DNA from 3 places in the Thiosulfativibrio zosterae genome. Region 1 is predicted to be linked to each of the others. Evidence: predicted binding sites of a transcription regulator. Region 1 holds the regulator's gene; each other region holds the start of a gene.
The links. The regulator PhoB, encoded in region 1, activates phosphate uptake and scavenging genes when phosphate is short. The targets are predictions, from matches to a motif close to GNNTGTCATAAAACTGTCANAT.

Region 1 (6,130 bases):
GCGCCATCATTATTGCCGCCATATTTGAATCTGCTGGCGCGCTGATTGCGGGTGGCGAAGTGATTAGCACCATTAAAAATGGCATTATCAACCCTGCTATGATTGGCGATGCCGACACCTTTATTTGGCTAATGATTGCCGCCCTATTGGCGGGTGCGATTTGGCTGAACATTGCCACCGCGATGGGTGCGCCCGTTTCCACCACCCACTCTATCGTCGGTGGTGTTTTAGGTGCAGGTATCGCCGCAGCAGGTTGGAGCATTGCCAACTGGGACAAAATGGGTGCCATTGCTGCCAGCTGGGTTATCTCGCCCGTTATCGGCGGTATTATTGCCGCAGCCTTTTTATACTGGATTAAACGCAGCATCACCTATCAATCTGACATGATTGCTTCCTCTAGGAAAATGGTTCCTATTTTAATTGCCATTATGGCTTGGGCGTTTTCAACCTATCTGATTATGAAAGGCCTTAAACACATTTGGAAAACCGATTTTTACACCGCATCAGCCATCGGTTTAGCCATTGCCATAGCGACCTACTTAATCGTAAAACCGGTACTGGCTAAACAATCCGTCAACTTAAAAAATGAAAAAGACAGTGTTAACAGCCTGTTCACCATTCCTTTAATTTTTGCCGCAGCACTGCTAAGTTTTGCACATGGTGCCAATGATGTGGCCAACGCCGTTGGTCCTTTAGCCGCCATTAACGATGCCATTAACTCTCATGAAGTGTCCAGTAAAGCAGGCATTCCGCTGTGGATTATGCTGATTGGGGCAATCGGAATTTCTTTAGGTTTATTGTTATTTGGCCCTAAATTGATTAAAACCGTGGGTTCTGAAATTACCGAGCTGGATCAAATGCGCGCTTTTTCGATTGCCATGGCGGCATCGATTACGGTGATTGTGGCATCACAGTTAGGCTTACCAGTGAGTTCAACGCACATCGCTGTGGGGGGCATTTTTGGGGTGGGCTTTTTAAGAGAATACCTCAAGCGTAGTTACGCCAAAACCATTCAAGAAATCCGTGACCATCACATGGGCGCTGACCAACGAGAAACCGAAGCCTTTATTAAACGCTTCGAAAAAGCCTCATTGATTCAGAAAAAAGAAATGTTGGCACAACTTAAACAAAAAGAAGCGGATGTTCAGCTGTCGAAAAAAGAGCGTAAATCTTTAAACAAGGTTTATCAAAAAGAATTGGTTAAGCGTTCTGCCTTCTTAAAAATTGTGGCTGCCTGGGTGATTACCGTGCCCATGTCAGCACTGTTGGCCGCACTGATTTACTTTATGATTCGTGGCATGATGTTGCCCTAATCCGTTCACTGCCTGAAAGCTCACTCACCTTAATCCTTTAAGGTGAGTACCCTCTCTGCTGGAAAAACGCAGCTAAAAATAGACCCCTTGCCAATCTGACTTTCAATCGCTAAAAACGAGCCCTGCTTTTCTAAGGCATGCTTTACAATTGCCAAGCCCAATCCTGTTCCACCGGTATCTCTTGACCGCGCGGTATCCACCCTATAAAAGCGTTCTGTTAAACGCGGAATATGTTCTTTGAGAATACCGATACCCGTATCTTGTACCTCAAAATGCGCCCCCTGCTGATCACGATACCATCGCACCTGAATCTTTCCGCCTTTCGGGGTATAACGCACCGCATTGGATATTAAATTTGAAAAAACACTTTTCAAGGGTTCTGCATACCCCTTAAGCCCTAAATGTTCGGCTATCTCAAAATGCCACTCATAGTCTTCACCATAAATGGCTAATTGATCGCGCGCCATAATTTGTAAAATGTCATCAACCGCCACCGCTTCCGGCGCTTTTAATAACACATCTGATTCAATGGATGACAAGGTGAGTAAATCTTCAATAATGCTTTGCATCCGTTTGGCTTGATGGAACATTTGATCGAGTGGTTTTTGCCACATTTGGGTTTCTTCAGATGGCATATCGATCATCATTTCTAAATAACCACTCAAAACCGTTAAGGGCGTGCGTAACTCATGAGATGCATTCGCCACAAAATCACGGCGAATCTGTGCCAGATTGTAAAGCTCATTAACATCCTCAAATACCACCAATTTATGATTGTGGTAATACTCAAAAATCTGACAACTGTAAACCCGCTTTTGCGAAGACAGCGCATCTAGAAAAATCGGGGTTTGATAGTTTTGCGACTTTAAGTAACGAATAAAATCAGGATAACGCAACAGGGTTTCAATTTTGCGTCCAACATCGCTGTGCCGAATGGATAAAATCTTTTGTGCCGATTCGTTAAACCATTCAATCTGATGCTGATTGTTTAAGGACAAGATTGCGGTCGGTAAACTCATCGACGCCGCACGAAATTGCTCTGACTTATAGTTGATTAAATCGGCATGTTTCTCCAATGCCAACTGCTTCTTAGACACCAAATAACTTAATTCGCCCCAAAGCCCTGATGTTGGCGGGTAAGACGCTTGGGTGCCACCGCGCATCCAGCGCTCAAACTTCAGCATACTCCAGAGGTTACGCGCCACATAAAACAACACATACGCAATTAAGGTTTCAATCCAAGCGTCGGTTATCCAGGCAAACAACAAAAACAGCCATAACGAAACAATAATCCAAGTCAGCTCGCGAGAGATACCGTTTGATATTTTAAATTCCAACACAGGGTCCTTTTGATCATAATTTAAAGGGTCTTAGAAACCAAAAAAGCCCTAAAAACAACCAGGCCTGGTTAATTTTAGGGCTTTTTTGAAGCTAAAAGTGAGATTTATAGTATCAGCGAAAGTTTGGGTTACTCTGAAGCTGAAAATCGATAACCCGCTCCACGCACAGTTTGAATCATATCGGCTTGCCCGACTGGCTCTAACAATTTACGCAAACGACGAATATGCACATCCACCGTGCGCTCTTCTACCACCACATGCTCTCCCCAAACTTGGTCGAGCAACTGCAGTCGCGTATAAACCCGATTGGGATGGCTCATGAAAAATTGCATCAACTTAAATTCTGTTGGCCCCAATTTAACCTCGTTGTCGCCTGCGGTAAAACGGTAACTTGACAAATCTAATCGTAAAGCGCCTTGGGCTAACACATCCACAAACTCTAATTCAGAGGTTTGGCGGCGCAACAAGGCTTTAATGCGTGCCACCAAAGCGCGAGGTGAAAAAGGTTTAACCACATAATCATCCGCCCCCGCTTCAAAGCCCTGCACCTGATCACTTTCGTCACCGCGTGCCGTCAATAAAACGATGGGCATGGTGGCAAATTTTTCATGATTACGGATGCGCTGCGCCAAAGCAACCCCACTCACACCAGGCAACATCCAATCTAATAACACGCAATCTGGCTGAGTTTGATTGAGCATTTGCCAGGCAGTTTCGGCATTCGGTGCTTCCATTACTTTGTAATTGGCAGCAGACAAGGTAAAGTTCAACATGTCACGAATTGCCGCTTCATCTTCAACCACTAAAATGGTTTGTTCAGACATTCATTCCACTCCCGCTCTCGATTAAGAAATTAATCTTCACGAATTTCAGCTAAAAAAGCCATTAAGCGCTCTTCGTCCATACTACGCACATCTTGGCCTTGCACTAAATACACAATGCTTTCCATAATATTGCGCGCATGGTCAGAGACTCTTTCGGTTGCTCTTAAGGCGCCAATCACTTCTAATAAACATTCCACCTGATCAGGCTTAGCTTTGAAGTCATTGGTCACTTTGTCGCAGGCATTTTTATAAATAACATCTATCTCTTCTTCTTGATTCACTATATCCAAGGCTTCTGCGGTAGAGACTCTTGCGAAGGCATTTAATGAAGTTTTGAGCATGCTATTAGAGCGTGTTGCAATATCTAATAATTCTGCATAGCCAGAATAATCTCTGCAAGCCGTGGCATATTCTTCATTAAACTTAATAATCATCTTAGCAATTTTAACCACTTCATCGCCCATGCGTTCTAGGTCGATGGCGATACGAATGGTTGCTAAAATTAAACGCAAATCGGAAGCGGTTGGTTGTTGACGCGCCAACACTCTGGCACATAATCGGTCAATTTCCATTTCGGCTTGATTGACCACCTTATCTAAAACAATCACTTCTTTGGCCTTGGCAACATCGCCTGCGCCTAAGGCTTGCAACGCTGTTTCTAGCTGAACTTCAACCAATCCACCCATTTCTAAAATATGATTAAACAAATCTTCTAAATTACGATTCAATTGATTTGAAATATGGCTGTTAAACTCTTTTTTTTCCATGAGAAAACTCCCTTATTATTAGCCGTAGCGTCCTGAAATATAATCTTCGGTACGCTTAACTTGTGGATTGGTAAACAGCGTATCAGTGTCAGTATATTCGATTAAATCCCCCATATACATAAAAGCAGTGTAATCAGAAACACGCGCTGCTTGCTGCATATTGTGGGTCACAATCAAAATGGTAAAGTCTTTTTTCAGCTCAAAAATTAACTCTTCAACCGCGAGAGTTGAGATGGGGTCTAAGGCTGAAGTGGGTTCGTCCAACAATAAAACCTCTGGCTTAATTGCGATGGCGCGAGCAATACATAATCTTTGTTGCTGACCACCCGACATGCCTAGGGCATTTTCTTGCAAGCGGTCTTTGACCTCATCCCAAAGATTGGCACCTTTTAAAGCCCACTCAACCGTTTCATCAAGGATTTGCTTATCATTAATGCCTTGTAATCTTAAGCCGTAACAAACATTTTCATAAATCGACTTAGGGAACGGATTTGGCTTTTGAAACACCATGCCCACACGACGACGCAAAGCTGCCACATTCATTTCTTTGGCATACATATCTTCGCCATGTAACAGCATTTGGCCATCAACCTTAACGATATCAATCAAATCATTCATGCGGTTAAAACAGCGCAATAAAGTCGATTTACCACACCCTGATGGCCCGATAAATGCCGTCACTCGGTTTTCTGGTAAATCCATACTGACTGAATTGAGCGCACGCTTTGAACCATAATATAAATTCCAATCGCGCACTTGTATTGCGACTTTCTCATCTTGCAATGATAAACCACGATGGCTTCGGTCCATTGCAATACTCATATTTTCTGTGGCCATTTGACTACCCTAACTATTAAAAATTTTTAACTCAATTACCCGTTTCATCTGGGTAAACATTTATTGATACTGATTCGTGCAAAGGTTTTTAATTATCTAGCGATTTGTATTTTTCTCTGAGACGATTACGAATCGTAATGGCGCCTAAGTTTAATCCGACAATAATTAGCACCAAGAGTAATGAGGTTGCATACACCAAAGGTTGCGACGCCTCAACGTTCGGGCTCTGGAAGCCGACATCATAAATATGGAAACCTAGGTGCATGAATTTTCTATCCAAATGGATAAAGGGTGTATTCAAATCGATTGGCAAGGCAGGCGCTAATTTCACAACCCCAACCAACATTAAAGGCGCAACTTCCCCTGCAGCACGGGCAATCGCCAAAATCAATCCTGTCATAATAGCCGGTGTCGCCATTGGTAAAACAATACGCATAATGGTTTCTGACTTAGTTGCGCCTAACGCCAAACCACCTTCTCGTAAAGCTCTAGGAATACGCGACAACCCTTCTTGAGTGGACACGATCACCACTGGCAAGGTTAATAAAGCCATGGTTAACGCCGCCCACAACAAACCAGGCGTTCCAAAGGTTGGGCTGGGCAAGGCATAACTGAAAAACAAGTCATCAATCGAGCCCCCGATAATGTACACAAAAAAGCCCAAACCAAAAATACCAAACACAATCGAGGGTACACCCGCTAGGTTGTTAATCGAGATACGCACCAATCGCAACACTGTGCCGTCTTTGGCATATTCAGACATATAAATCGCGGCAATCACCCCCATAGGTGTGACCAAAATCGCCATTAACATTACCATGGTAATGGTTCCCACGATGGCTGGCAACACGCCCCCCTCTGTATTGGCTTCACGAGGATCGTCTAGTAAAAAATGTCCGATAGAGCTAAAGAAGAAACCGACCTTCTCGCCATAATTCATATTATTAGGCTGCCAAAATCTGACGATATTTTTAATCGGTACATTCAGCGCTTGACCGCCAGCAATTTTTAAAACGGCAGAACCTAATTCATTTGATTGCTGATAGAGC
Region 2 (6,130 bases), 1.1 Mb from region 1:
CCTGAAAAGATTGATTTTATTAGTGCTAAAAATGATGGGTTGTTTGAGGGTCTTGAATGCTGATGCTGTGCCAGCAGCAGTGGGTAATGTCATCTAAATAACTGATGATGGGGCGCTCTAGCATTTGATCCAGTCCAAGCTGAATCAATCTCAGCACGCCACCGTAACTGCTGGAAGCCGCCACCATTAAATCCATCTGGCGCACACAGCCTTCGTCCATTCCCTGCTGAATAACACTGCGCAAAGTCATAAAGGGTTGTGAGGAGCAAATGGGGTCAAGTTCTGGCATAAACTCTTTGTGGCGCGCATTTAAAATAAAACGCATCACATGAGGGTGATTTTGTGCGGTTTGCATTAACCATGCGGATAGGGCATAAAAGCGAGACCAAGCATCTTGATGCTGTTCTAAAATGCTGGATTGTTCTGCTTCAATTTGCAATAAAAGTTGCTGCATGAGGGTTTCAGCAATTTTCTGTTTGTCTTTAAAGCCGTGATAGATAGAGCCAGTGCTGACGCCAGAGTGTGCGACTAAATCGGGAATAGAGGTATTGAAAAAGCCTTTTTCAACAAATAGGGTTAAGGCGCTATTGAGTATTTTCTTTTTAGCGTCACTAAAACCGGCTGGATTGAGATAGGACATTGACGGTAAAGCTCCATTGTTAACTAGAATCCTAATTCTAGAATGAATGTTCTAGAATTAGGATTCTAGTTATTTAGGGCTTTAATGGCAAGTTTTATCCGCAAAACACCTCATAAATTACCCAAAAATGACCAGGCCTGGTCATTTTTAGCGGTTTTTTTTAAGGTGTTTGGCTGATTTAGATTTGATGTTTTTCAAACATTTTGGGTGCAAATTTGTTTAAAAGTTTGGCGAAGCCTTGGTGAATGAATCGGCGTCCCCAGGGAAGGTGTTGGGTATAAAAGGCGGTGTACTCCAACACTGGTTCACCGCCTCTGGCGCGTTTAAAACTGCCAGCGCCAGAGCTTAAATTCATGGGTTGTTGGCGCTCGTAGGTAAGGCGTAATAAGACTGCCATCAATAAGCGATATAGCCCGAGTTCTTTGGGGAGATCGGTGTCGTAACCCACAATTGGCGTGGTGATGGTGTTTTGTTGGGTAAACAAACCAATGGTAGCAATAATGCGGCCATTTTCATCTCGAAAACTGTGAAATTCTATCAGCCCTTGATGATGCATCTCGCGCAAAAACTCTGCGCTAAATTGTGGGTTGTAGGGCGAATGTTTTTCAATAAACAGTTGGTTAAAACAAATTTCTAGCGATTTAAAATCGCTGTCTAATAACTCATGCGGTTTTAACCAATGCAGTGGCAGTTTGCCGGCTTCGACTTTGCGTAGCAGTGCTTGGTCTTTTTTGGTGTGATTGCGTTGCCACCATTGGCGGTCATGGTTGTCAAACAAATACACTTGGCGCGCGGGCAGTAAAAGCCAACCTTGCGATTTGAGCAGCTCAATTAAAGTGGAATGATGTTTTAGGTTGAGCGAGCGAATACTCAGTGAATGTTGTGGGCGTTGCTGGGTTAGGCGTTGGGTGGCTTCTTGTATGTCTTGCGCTGTCCAACTGGGTAATAGATTGGTGGAAACCAACCAGTTGTTGAGTGACAGGGTTTGATTGAGTTTTGCCAGTTTAAGCGCTAAACCTGCCAAAATAATTCCGCCAGAAAGCAGGCTTTCTAACAGCGGATTGTTCAGCAGCCCTAGTTCGTCTTTGGCGTAAGAAATATAAGCGGTATAGGGTGAGCACACATAACTGTTTTGATATTCGGCGCTGTTTAAAGTGGCCGGCACGAGTTGGTTGCCAATTTGCACCAGTTGCACTTGAGTATCTACATTGCGAATGCCGATATTTTCGGAACCCTGATGAATGCTGAGTTTGCTCAGTGTATTGACAAAACTTTGCGCCGAACAGGGTTTCTCGTCAGTGTGCGCAGTTGCATTAAGCGCGTTGGTAGGCATGAACGCCTCCATAAATACCCGAGCGGTCTTGTGCTGTCCAAGCTTTGTTGGCGTCTAGATCGGTTGTCCAACCGCCTAAAATGTGGCTTGGCAATTTGGCCTCTAAAGGTGACACTTCGCCAGCCGTTCTAAAAACCACTCGCGCGCCCGGCATGGCGGTGCGATTGACCTCTTGCCATAACTCGGTCAGTTGTTGTTCGTTCATCCAATCTTGCGCATCCAAAAACAAATAAGAAGTGAGGCTGTTGCTGGGCATGGCTTTTAGGCGCTCAGTCATGGACTGATGGTGAATGCTGAGTTTGCTGGTATTGGCTTTTAGGGTGGCAAAGTGTTCGGTCATTAAATAACGCGGCACGGCTTTGCGGTGTTTGATGTCGTATTCGCGATTGAAGGCTTGCCATGCAAAATAGTTGCTGTCCAACGGAAAATCACACGCCAAACGACGCGCACGGGCTTTAAGGAGATTGTGCATGCCTAAATTTAGGTCATGGGATTCTTTGGCCATTTCATCAAATTGTGCCGGCGGAATGCCTAAACTGTACATCACAATGGCGCGATTGGATAAAAACTTCATTAAACGCGTCTCAAAAACTGGCGCGACATGTTTATCAAACAACTCTGCTTGTTCTTCTAGGGTATGCGCCTGCATGACTTGGCTAATGTCATATCCTAAGCGTTTGCTGACCCAGTGAATCAAACCAATAAAATGTCCAAGCAAGCCATGTCGGTAAAACCCATTGGTAAAGTAGTGAATGCGGGGTTTTGACCAAAAGTTTTGTTTGCCTTCCCAGTAGGCCAAGGTTTTTTCATCCAGGTGTGGTTTGATTTTGGCGCGGAAAGTATCCAGGTTTTTAGGCAGGTTAGCGCGCCCAAAGAAATCAAAAAACGCTTCTTGATCCAACTGTTCTATGGCCACTTGTTTGAGTTTTATAAGGGCAATGTGGGCTTCATTTAAATCCACCACGGTCACCGAGGTGGGCTCAAGGGTTAAATAGTTGAGTGCATTGCAGCCCCCTGATGAAATGGTGAAAACACGAGAATGTTTGTTAAGCCCCAATGCTTGAATATCCACTTCTGGGTCTTCCCAAATTTGTGGGTAAACTAGTCGGTCAAACCATTTGGTGAACAGTCGATCCAAAATGCCCTTACGGCTGAAAATGCTGGTGTTGTTGACGGCTGAATTTAACAGGTCTTGAGTGGCTGCCGTGTTGTGCGTGTTCATGAAGAAGCGTTCCTTTAAGCAAAATTGAATTCACAATACGATAGAAACTTTTCTTGAAATGAATGTGACAGTCACGCAAAGGTTTTATGGCAGTTTTGTGTGCAAAATATGACAAGGAGGTTTGTCATTTAACTGCAAAAAAATCGTCAACTTGGCGCAATACGCAAGACTTAAGCTACCCCAAAATTTTTGGAGTTGTCATGAAAGACTTGCCACTTGCCCATATGCCAGATTGGATGGCGTCGATTGCAAAAGATGATTTGATTATGGCGGAAAATACCCACCAGCATCAGCACTACCGCAGCATTTTTATCTCAGATGTCCATTTGGGTTCTAAGGGCGCAAAAGCCGATTTTCTGGCAGAGTTTCTCAAATACAACCACTGCGAAAAACTTTATTTAGTGGGCGATATTATTGATGGCTGGCAACTCAAAAAGAAGGTGTTTTGGCCACAAGCCCATACCAATGTGATTCGCCGTATTCTCACTAAAGCAAAACGCGGCACTCAGGTGGTGCTGGTTACCGGTAATCACGACGATTTTTTACGCCGTTATTCAGGCGTCGATTTTGGCAATATTTTACTTACTGACGAAACCTCTCATCAATGTGTCAATGGCGATAAATTGCTGGTGGTGCATGGCGATAAATACGATGGTGTAGTGCAAACCCAAAAATGGTTGGCGGTACTCGGTGATTGGGGTTATGAAACCCTGCTCAAACTCAATACCGTTTTTAATAAGGTGCGGCGTTTAATGGGCAAAGAGTATTGGTCTTTGTCGTCTTATGTGAAGCAACGCGTGAAATCAGCGGTTTCTTTTATTTGTGCCTATGAAGAAGCGGTGGTGAAAGATTGCCAGATGCATGGCTATCAGGGGGTGGTTTGTGGCCACATCCACCACCCAGAAATCCGGGAAATTTCCGGTATCGATTACTATAACTGCGGAGACTGGGTAGAGTCTTGCACTGCCATTGTGGAAACCGATGAAGGTAAAATGAAACTACTCAAATGGATTGAAATTGACCATAGCGTTCTGGAGCAACCTTCTCACTCTGCTATCCCAAGCGTTGCCGCCGTTTAGCTAAATGCGGTTTATGCTTAAGGATTACCCAAAAATAATCATCTAGCCATAAAACTTTTTAAAGTTTACAGATAAAAAAGTGCGTTAAAATGTCGGGTATTAATTAATACCCCGGGGACGCACATGAAGCTAGAAACCTTTGAATATGTAGATGGTGATTGGTCAGTAGACCTTGACGATTTAGCGGCATTGGATTCGCCCAATACCCTCGGGTTGGTGTTTGCAGATAATCAATTAGACAACATTGAAGCGGCTCTAGCTTATTTACAAGAAGGTTTTCCGCAAACCACTTTTATTGGCGGCTCTACCTCGGGTGAAATTTTGGGCGCCGAAGTCAAAGATGAGTCTATTGCGGTTTGTTTAATTCAACTCAATAAATCTCAGTTTAAAGTGGTCACCGCTCAGGTGGATGATTATGCGGATGCCACGGCCATTGGCGAGTTTTTAGGTGCGCAATTAAAGTCTTTTGAAACGCCCAAGCTGCCCATGAAAGGTCTGTTTGTGTTGTCAGATGGCTTGAATGTCAATGGCACGCATTTGGTCAATGGTTTAAAAGCGGGCAGTCAACAAGCCGTGATTACTGGCGGACTCATGGGGGATGGCCCAAGATTTGGGCAAACATTTGTATTGGCAAATGGTTCTTGGGCATCTAAACAAGTGACCGCCGTTGGGTTTTATGGTTCGCAGTTGTCTATGAGCAATGGTTCAAAAGGTGGCTGGGATGTGTTTGGTCCAGAGCGTTTGGTGACGCGTTCAACAGACAATGTTGTTTACGAATTTGACGGCTCACCCGCGCTGGATTTATACAAAACCTATTTAGGTGAATTGGCCTCTGGTCTTCCTGGCACCGCCTTATTATTCCCGATTTCGATGATTGGTGAGGATGGTGAACGCTTGGTGAGAACCATTGTGCAGGTCGATGAAGCCGAAAACGCCTTAATTTTTGCGGGTGATGTGCCGCAAGGCGCTCGCGTGCAACTGATGAAAGCCAACTTTGACCGCTTAATTGATGGCGCCTATTCGGCGGCAGAGTTGGTGGATTGGTCGGATGTGTCAACCTCGCAACCCACCTTATCAATTGCCATCAGCTGTGTTGGGCGGCGTCTGATTTTAAAAGGGCGTGTTGAAGAAGAAGTTGAAGCCACGCTGGATGCCTTGCCAGAAAATACCCATCAAATTGGTTTTTATTCTTATGGCGAAATCTCGCCAACCGGTAGCGGGGTGTGTAGTTTGCATAACCAAACCATGACCTTAACGACCATACGCGAAGACTGATTAGATGTCACCCTTGAAAGAAACGGGACGCCACAATGCGCTTAAGCGCCTATTAAAGCGACTAAAATTAACCGAAGACGAGTTGCCCGATTTAGACGCTTGGTCTAAATTGTTGGCGCGTCTTGATGAGGCTTTTCAAGGGTACGATGAAGAACGCTACATGATGGAGCGTTCTTTACAAATCTCCTCAGAGGAAATGACGCGTTTACACGAAGAAATTCGTCGTCACAGTGCCAATCAGTTACTCGAACAAGAGCGCAAGTTTAAGAGCATTTTGGAATCCTTAAATGATGGCGTGTGTGAACTCGATTTGAATTGCGGTTTTATGTATTGCAATCAATCGGCGGTGAACATCTTACAAAAATCGCATGATGATATTTACGCGCTGAGTGCCTTAGAAATTTTTCAGCTCCCCAATTTTAATGGCTCACGCGGCACCTTGCTAGACATGATGCTGAGAGGCGAGGTCTATCAAGACGATTCGGCTTATGTCATGGTGGGCGATGTTCAAATTCCCATTGCACTGGTGATTTCTCCCATTTTTCAAAACGATCAAGTCGATTCGGTTGCCCTATTGTTTA
Region 3 (6,130 bases), 1.3 Mb from region 1:
ATAACATTTTTTACTGCTTTCGTTTGAACTTTTAGGAATTGCTTATGAGCTGTCAAGACAAACACACCTACTCTACTTTTTGCCGCGCCAACAATAACGCGTTGAAAGAGCCGATGTTTTTTGGCCAAAATGTAAATGTAGCCCGTTATGACCAACAAAAGCACCCTATCTTTGAAAAACTGATTGAAAAACAATTGAGCTTTTTTTGGCGCCCTGAAGAAGTGGACTTATCCTCAGACCGCAGCGAATATGCCGCTCTACCAGATAATGAAAAGCACATTTTTATCAGCAACCTAAAATATCAAACGCTGCTAGACTCTGTACAAGGCCGTTCACCCAATGTGGCGTTATTGCCTGTGGTTTCTATTCCAGAACTCGAAACCTGGATCGAAACCTGGTCCTTCTCAGAAACCATTCACAGCCGTTCTTACACCCATATTATTCGTAACATCGTGTCTGACCCAGCGTTGATTTTTGATGACATAGTGACCAACGAAGAAATTGTGAAACGCGCGATTTCGGTCACGCAATATTATGATGAGTTAATTGACCTGACCAACCAAATGTATGCCAACCGCATAGATTTGGCAAACGATGACGAATACCGCAAAAAAATCAAAACCGCTTTATTCTTAACCGTCGTGTCGGTGAATGTCTTAGAAGCCATCCGTTTTTATGTTTCTTTTGCCTGCTCGTTCAGCTTTGCCGAACGCTCGTTAATGGAAGGCAATGCCAAGGTTATCAAGCTGATTGCTCGTGATGAAGCCCTACACTTATCCGGCACTCAGCACATGATTAACATCATGACCGAAGGTCAAGACGACCCAGAAATGGCTATCATCGCCAAAGAAAACGAAGACAAGGTTTACCAAATCTTTAGAGATGCCGCCGAACAAGAAAAACAATGGGCAGAATACCTATTTAAAAATGGTTCTATGATTGGTCTGAATGCCAAAATATTGAAAGACTATGTGGAATACATCACCAATGTCCGCATCAAAGCCCTCAAACTGCAACCCATTTTCGAAAGCAAAAGCAATCCACTACCCTGGATGAACAACTGGCTGGTCAGCGACAATGTACAAGTCGCGCCACAAGAATCCGAAATCAGCTCTTATTTGGTAGGCCAAGTAGACTCCAAAGTCGGCACAGACGACTTTAGCGATTTCTCGTTGTAAATTCACTGTTTTCAAGTCTTAAAAAGCCCTAAAAACGACCAGGCCAGGTTGGTTTTAGGGCTTTTTTATTTATTTTATCGAAAATGCTGTTATAAAACTGTCATCTAATCATCATCTTTTGTTCAAATGCGCTTACTACAATTTGCGCCATGTTAAAGACCCATCCAAAACTTTACCTTGCCTTTGTGCGCCATGGTGAATACAAGCAAAAACCTCAGGTGCCCAGTGCTTTGCAGCCTTACGGCATTTCTAATCAAGGTTCTGAACAGGCCTTAGAAGCCGCTATTCAAATTCAAAAGTTTGCCCAAGAACATGACTGTGACATTCGCAGTACCCTGATCAGCTCTTCCCTGTTGCGTGCTTGGCAAACCGCCGATTTTATTGGGCAAGGCTTGCAGGTGCCTTATCAAATCGTTGAATCCTCAAAACTGGTGGAACGCTCAGTTGGTGCCATGACTAATTTAGCGGTTGAAGAGATTGAAGCCTGTCTTGCCGCTGACCCCCGCTATTCATCACCGCCAGAGGGTTGGAAGTCGGACAGTTTTTATTGCCTGCCCTACGACGGCGCCGAATCCTTGATGCAAGCGGGACAAAGAGTGGCCAATCATATCCGCGATACTTTTACAGAACTTGCCCAAAGCGTTACTCAAGATACTTTGCAAATTATGGTGGGACATGGCGCCAGTTTTCGGCATGCGGCTCATGTATTGGGGCTGTTACGCTTTGAAGAAATTGCCGGTTTGTCGATGTATTACGGCGTGCCGTTGTTTTTTGAATATGACGCACATGACTGCGCTAACGGTCAATGGAAAATGATTGGTGGTGAATGGAAAATTCGCCAATCGGTTTTGATTGATTGCCCGACCATTGATTAGGTGTCAGACCATGAACGCTCAATTTCCCCCTAAACGATACAGCCATCAAGCCACTGCTTGGCAACCGCCTTTAAGTGAACACTTTACAACCAGCCATTGGCAATTTCCGCAAAACGACACCGTCTTCTTTTGTGATTTACATGCTGACGCCGATGCATTTTTACGCTCGCTAAAAGCCAGTTATCTCATATCACAAACCAGTAGCCTTGGAAAAATCACTTTAACAACCCAAGGTTTGAGTACCAACATTATTATTGGTGGCGACTGTTTTGATAAAGGCCCTAGCAATTTAAAACTGCTGTCACTGATGGGTCAACTACGCCAACAAGGGGCGCATTTGATTTTATTGGCGGGCAATCATGACATTCGCATTTATGCCGGACTCTTAGCCTTAGACCATCCTAACGACCCCAAACAAAGCCACTTTTTCACTCGCATGGGTCGCAAAACTTCGGCGCTGTTTGCAGAAATCTTTCAAACTTATTTTATCGATGCTGGCTTAACTGCTAAGGATCTCAGTGCGCTATCAAATTCTGAAATTAAACAAGCACTGTTTCCAGCGACCGATTGGGCAGAACACTTTAGCCAACAAGCCAAAAATCATTTAACCCCATCCGAATTTACCAAAGAGATTCGCCAAATTGCTTTTAAACAAACTGATTTTTTAAACGCTTGCCAAGAAAAAGGCTTAAACCTTCAACAAGTCTATTGGGCAGTCCATAAAGCACGCGAATTATTTATCTCTGCGCAAGGTGACTTCAGTTGGTTTTTTCAAGAATTGGCATTATTGCATCGCGAAGGCAGTTATTTGTTTTGCCATGCCGGACTTGACGACCGCATCACGCATTGGATAAAAACGCGCTCTATCGAGCAGGTAAACACGCATTTTAAAACTCAACTGCAACAGGGCGACTTGTTTAATATTTACTACAACGAATTTGGCAATGTGTTTCGCACCAAATATCGCACAACCGACAAACCCTTAACGCACAAGGGCGCGGCAACCTTAAAATCCATGGGAATCTATGCCATCGTAAATGGGCATCGTAGCCATGAAAATGGCCAGCAATTATATGGTCGAAATGGCCTACTTAACTTTGAATGTGATACCCAGTTAAATGCCAATTGCCGACAAAAAAGCCAGATGACAACCCCCGGATTTTCCGCCACTTTGTTTTATTCCAATGGCGTGGTTTCGGCAATTTGCAGTGAATTACCCCATATCAAAATGTTTGACCCACGCTATTTGCATCAGAGATTAGCCTAGCAAACCTCAAAAGTTGACCTTTGTCATAATTGGGAGATTATTTTTTGCATATAATCTTCAAATGATAAAAAACTTGAGAGCTTTAAATGAGCAAGAAAACGCGTAACTTTGAACATGAGTCCTTGCAAGATTCGCAGGGCATCACGGGTTATTTGAATGCCATCACCGAAGGTTTTAATAAAGGTGAATTGGTTTTTACCGATGACGATGAAGAAATTCGCCTAACCCCTGAAGGCTTGGCCAACATTAAAATTAAAGTGACCCATACTAAAAACTCACAATCTTTGAGCATTAAATTGAACTGGTCATCTAGCGAACGCTCTGAGAATGAAGAATCGCCTTTGTTTATTGAGGCCAAAAAACGCTCTGGCAAAAAGAAATCTAAATAATACGACTCACTGAAACAACCCACTAAACAACCTAAGGAAAATGGCCCAGTCTTAAGCCTTCTTTCACATGAAAACCACGCCCGAACTGCTCACTCCCCTCCAGTTTTTAATTTTGACTTTGCAAAAACAATTGCAAAGCGTGGTCGACTATATTGAAACCGGCGAAAAGCGCCATTTAAACAAAAGCCTGCAACAAGTCGATTACATCGAAAACTATCACGCAGCCCTACTCAACCAATCTGCCAAAGCCTTTTTAAACACCCAAGCACCTGACCAACCTAATGCGCTCAGTATTCAATGCTTTGAAATGATCAGTAATCATCTCAAAACCCTCTCCAATCAACTGCAACAATTAGCGACAGAACTGCAAAAACCTAAAATGGGGCGTTTATTCAAACAGGCAGCGATTGGCAATATTTTCTTAGAGTTAGCACGAAATTTGAATCTAGTGCGTCCAGCCATTTTGGCAGACGATTCGCAACTGGCAATAGAGCTCTGTCAACTCGAAACTCGTCTTGAGCATCATGCCAATCCTTTAATCAAAAAAACGCAAAAGCGCCTAGCCAGTGGCCAAAACATTGCAACCCTGCTCAACGGGCTATTTGTTGTTAAAGACCTATGCAAAACTGCCGAACCTTTGCGTCATATTGGTGAGGCGATTATCTCAAGCAATCTGGGGCAATTGATTCAAATTGACCGTTACCACACCTTGCAAGCCACCCTCAATAGCACCTCACTCCCAACGGAAGACGACCTTAAAATTCACGCCATGGGTGAAACCAAATCTGGCTGTAGCATTTCAGGCTTACGCCATGCTGACTTGGCAAAGCGCACTACTCAAGACTTGGATATTTTGGCGATTTTTAAAGAAGGCAATGAAGAAAAGTTGCAAGAAGAAAAGCTCGGTATTGAAAGCTGGCACAAAAAATACCCGGGGATTGCGCCGGAGGTTTATGCCTTTCATCAACGCGGTGACAAGGCTGGTTTGTTGTTTGAATACATGCAAGGCGAAACCTTTGACAAACTGATTTTGCGCGAAAACCTAGAGCCATTACAAGCGGGTTTAAATCGTTTGTTTAAAACGCTCTCAGACATTTGGCAAACCACTCAAATCAAAGAGCGCCGCCCAGCGCTCTTTATGGAACAACTCAAAAGTCGCCTCAACAGCATTTATGCCGTACACCCAGAATTTAATATCAATGCGCTGTCGATTGGTCAAATTAAAAAAGATTCTCTAGAAACCCTGATTCAAAATGCCGCTAAACTGGAAGCCAAGCTTAAAGTGCCACGCGCTATTTTTGTGCATGGTGATTTTAATATCGACAATATTATCTATGATGCCACCAGTGACCAAGTGAGCTTTATTGATTTACATCGCTCTGAATACTCGGATTTTGTGCAAGATTTATCGGTGTTAATAGTGTCGTATTATCGCTTGTGCGATTTTGACCCCACGGTGCGCCATCGCATCAGCCAAACCATGCAAGCCATCTACGATTTTGGCGAACGCTACGCGCAAACCATCGGAGATGCCACCTACGGACAGCGCATGGCTTTGGGGCTGGCGCGCTCATTTATCAGCTCAACTCGGTTTATTTTAGATAAAACCCATGCCAAAACTATGCAGTTTAAAGGCCGATTTTTAATTGAACAGGTCTTGGATTTCCAAGCCGCTCTGCGCAAGGATGCGACTTCATCTCCCTATCAAGTTCCAAAGGACATATTTAATGACTAAGCCTTTTTCAACGCTGAAAATTGCCGTCGTCGGCATCCCCGGTAAATGGTCAACCGAAGTGCTCGCAGATGCCATCGAAGCCAAAACAGGCTTTCGCTGGGTGATTGACATCGAACAAGTGGTCGCCGATTTAACTAAACCCAGTTTGTTTTACCAAGGTAAATGTATGTGTGATTTGGATGGCATTGTCATCAAAAAAATCTCCGAAACCTATTCACCTTTGGTACTCGACCGCTTGGAAATTTTGCGTTTTGCCGAAACTTGCGGTGTGCAAATTTTTTCAAAACCCGAGGCTTTAATTCGCTTAATTGACCGCATGAGTTGCACCGTGGGATTGCACAAAGCGCAAATTCCCATGCCGCCCACCACCATTACCGAAAATATTGAAGAAGCCCATCAAGCCATTATGAATTACGGTGAAGCGGTCTTAAAACCGCTTTTTTCCACCAAAGCCCGTGGCATGATTATACTCAATAGTAAAACTCCCAAAAAACAGCTTAAAGAACAACTTGAAACCTATTTTGAAAAGCAACGCTTTTTTTATATTCAACAGAAAATTAACCTACCCGGACAGGATTTGGGATTGGTATTTTTAAATGGTGAATATCAAGGCGCTTATGCCCGCATAGGCTCAAAAGACAACTGGAATACCACCATTCTAGGCGGTGGAAAATATGCCAAAGCCG

Region 2: the regulator PhoB is predicted to act here: its motif matches at 3,315-3,336, upstream of THMIRH_RS10805 (UDP-2,3-diacylglucosamine diphosphatase).
Region 3: the regulator PhoB is predicted to act here: its motif matches at 1,263-1,284, upstream of THMIRH_RS09720 (histidine phosphatase family protein).

What each region holds. Positions count from the first base shown of each region.
Region 1 covers NZ_AP021888.1:759,735-765,864, reverse strand. The annotation lists gene THMIRH_RS03245 (inorganic phosphate transporter) at 1-1,313, shown strand, start outside; gene phoR (phosphate regulon sensor histidine kinase PhoR) at 1,343-2,650, opposite strand; gene phoB (phosphate regulon transcriptional regulator PhoB) at 2,782-3,477, opposite strand; gene phoU (phosphate signaling complex protein PhoU) at 3,507-4,244, opposite strand; gene pstB (phosphate ABC transporter ATP-binding protein PstB) at 4,263-5,081, opposite strand; gene pstA (phosphate ABC transporter permease PstA) at 5,170-6,130, opposite strand, start outside.
Region 2 covers NZ_AP021888.1:2,340,570-2,346,699, reverse strand. The annotation lists gene THMIRH_RS10820 (TetR/AcrR family transcriptional regulator) at 26-640, opposite strand; gene THMIRH_RS10815 (GNAT family N-acetyltransferase) at 819-1,973, opposite strand; gene THMIRH_RS10810 (BtaA family protein) at 1,954-3,195, opposite strand; gene THMIRH_RS10805 (UDP-2,3-diacylglucosamine diphosphatase) at 3,396-4,274, shown strand; gene THMIRH_RS10800 (FIST signal transduction protein) at 4,398-5,549, shown strand; gene THMIRH_RS10795 (PAS domain-containing hybrid sensor histidine kinase/response regulator) at 5,554-6,130, shown strand, end outside.
Region 3 covers NZ_AP021888.1:2,102,196-2,108,325, forward strand. The annotation lists gene nrdB (class Ia ribonucleoside-diphosphate reductase subunit beta) at 45-1,178, shown strand; gene THMIRH_RS09720 (histidine phosphatase family protein) at 1,328-2,053, shown strand; gene THMIRH_RS09725 (metallophosphoesterase family protein) at 2,064-3,320, shown strand; gene THMIRH_RS09730 (amphi-Trp domain-containing protein) at 3,407-3,709, shown strand; gene THMIRH_RS09735 (aminoglycoside phosphotransferase family protein) at 3,777-5,444, shown strand; gene THMIRH_RS09740 (GAK system ATP-grasp enzyme) at 5,437-6,130, shown strand, end outside.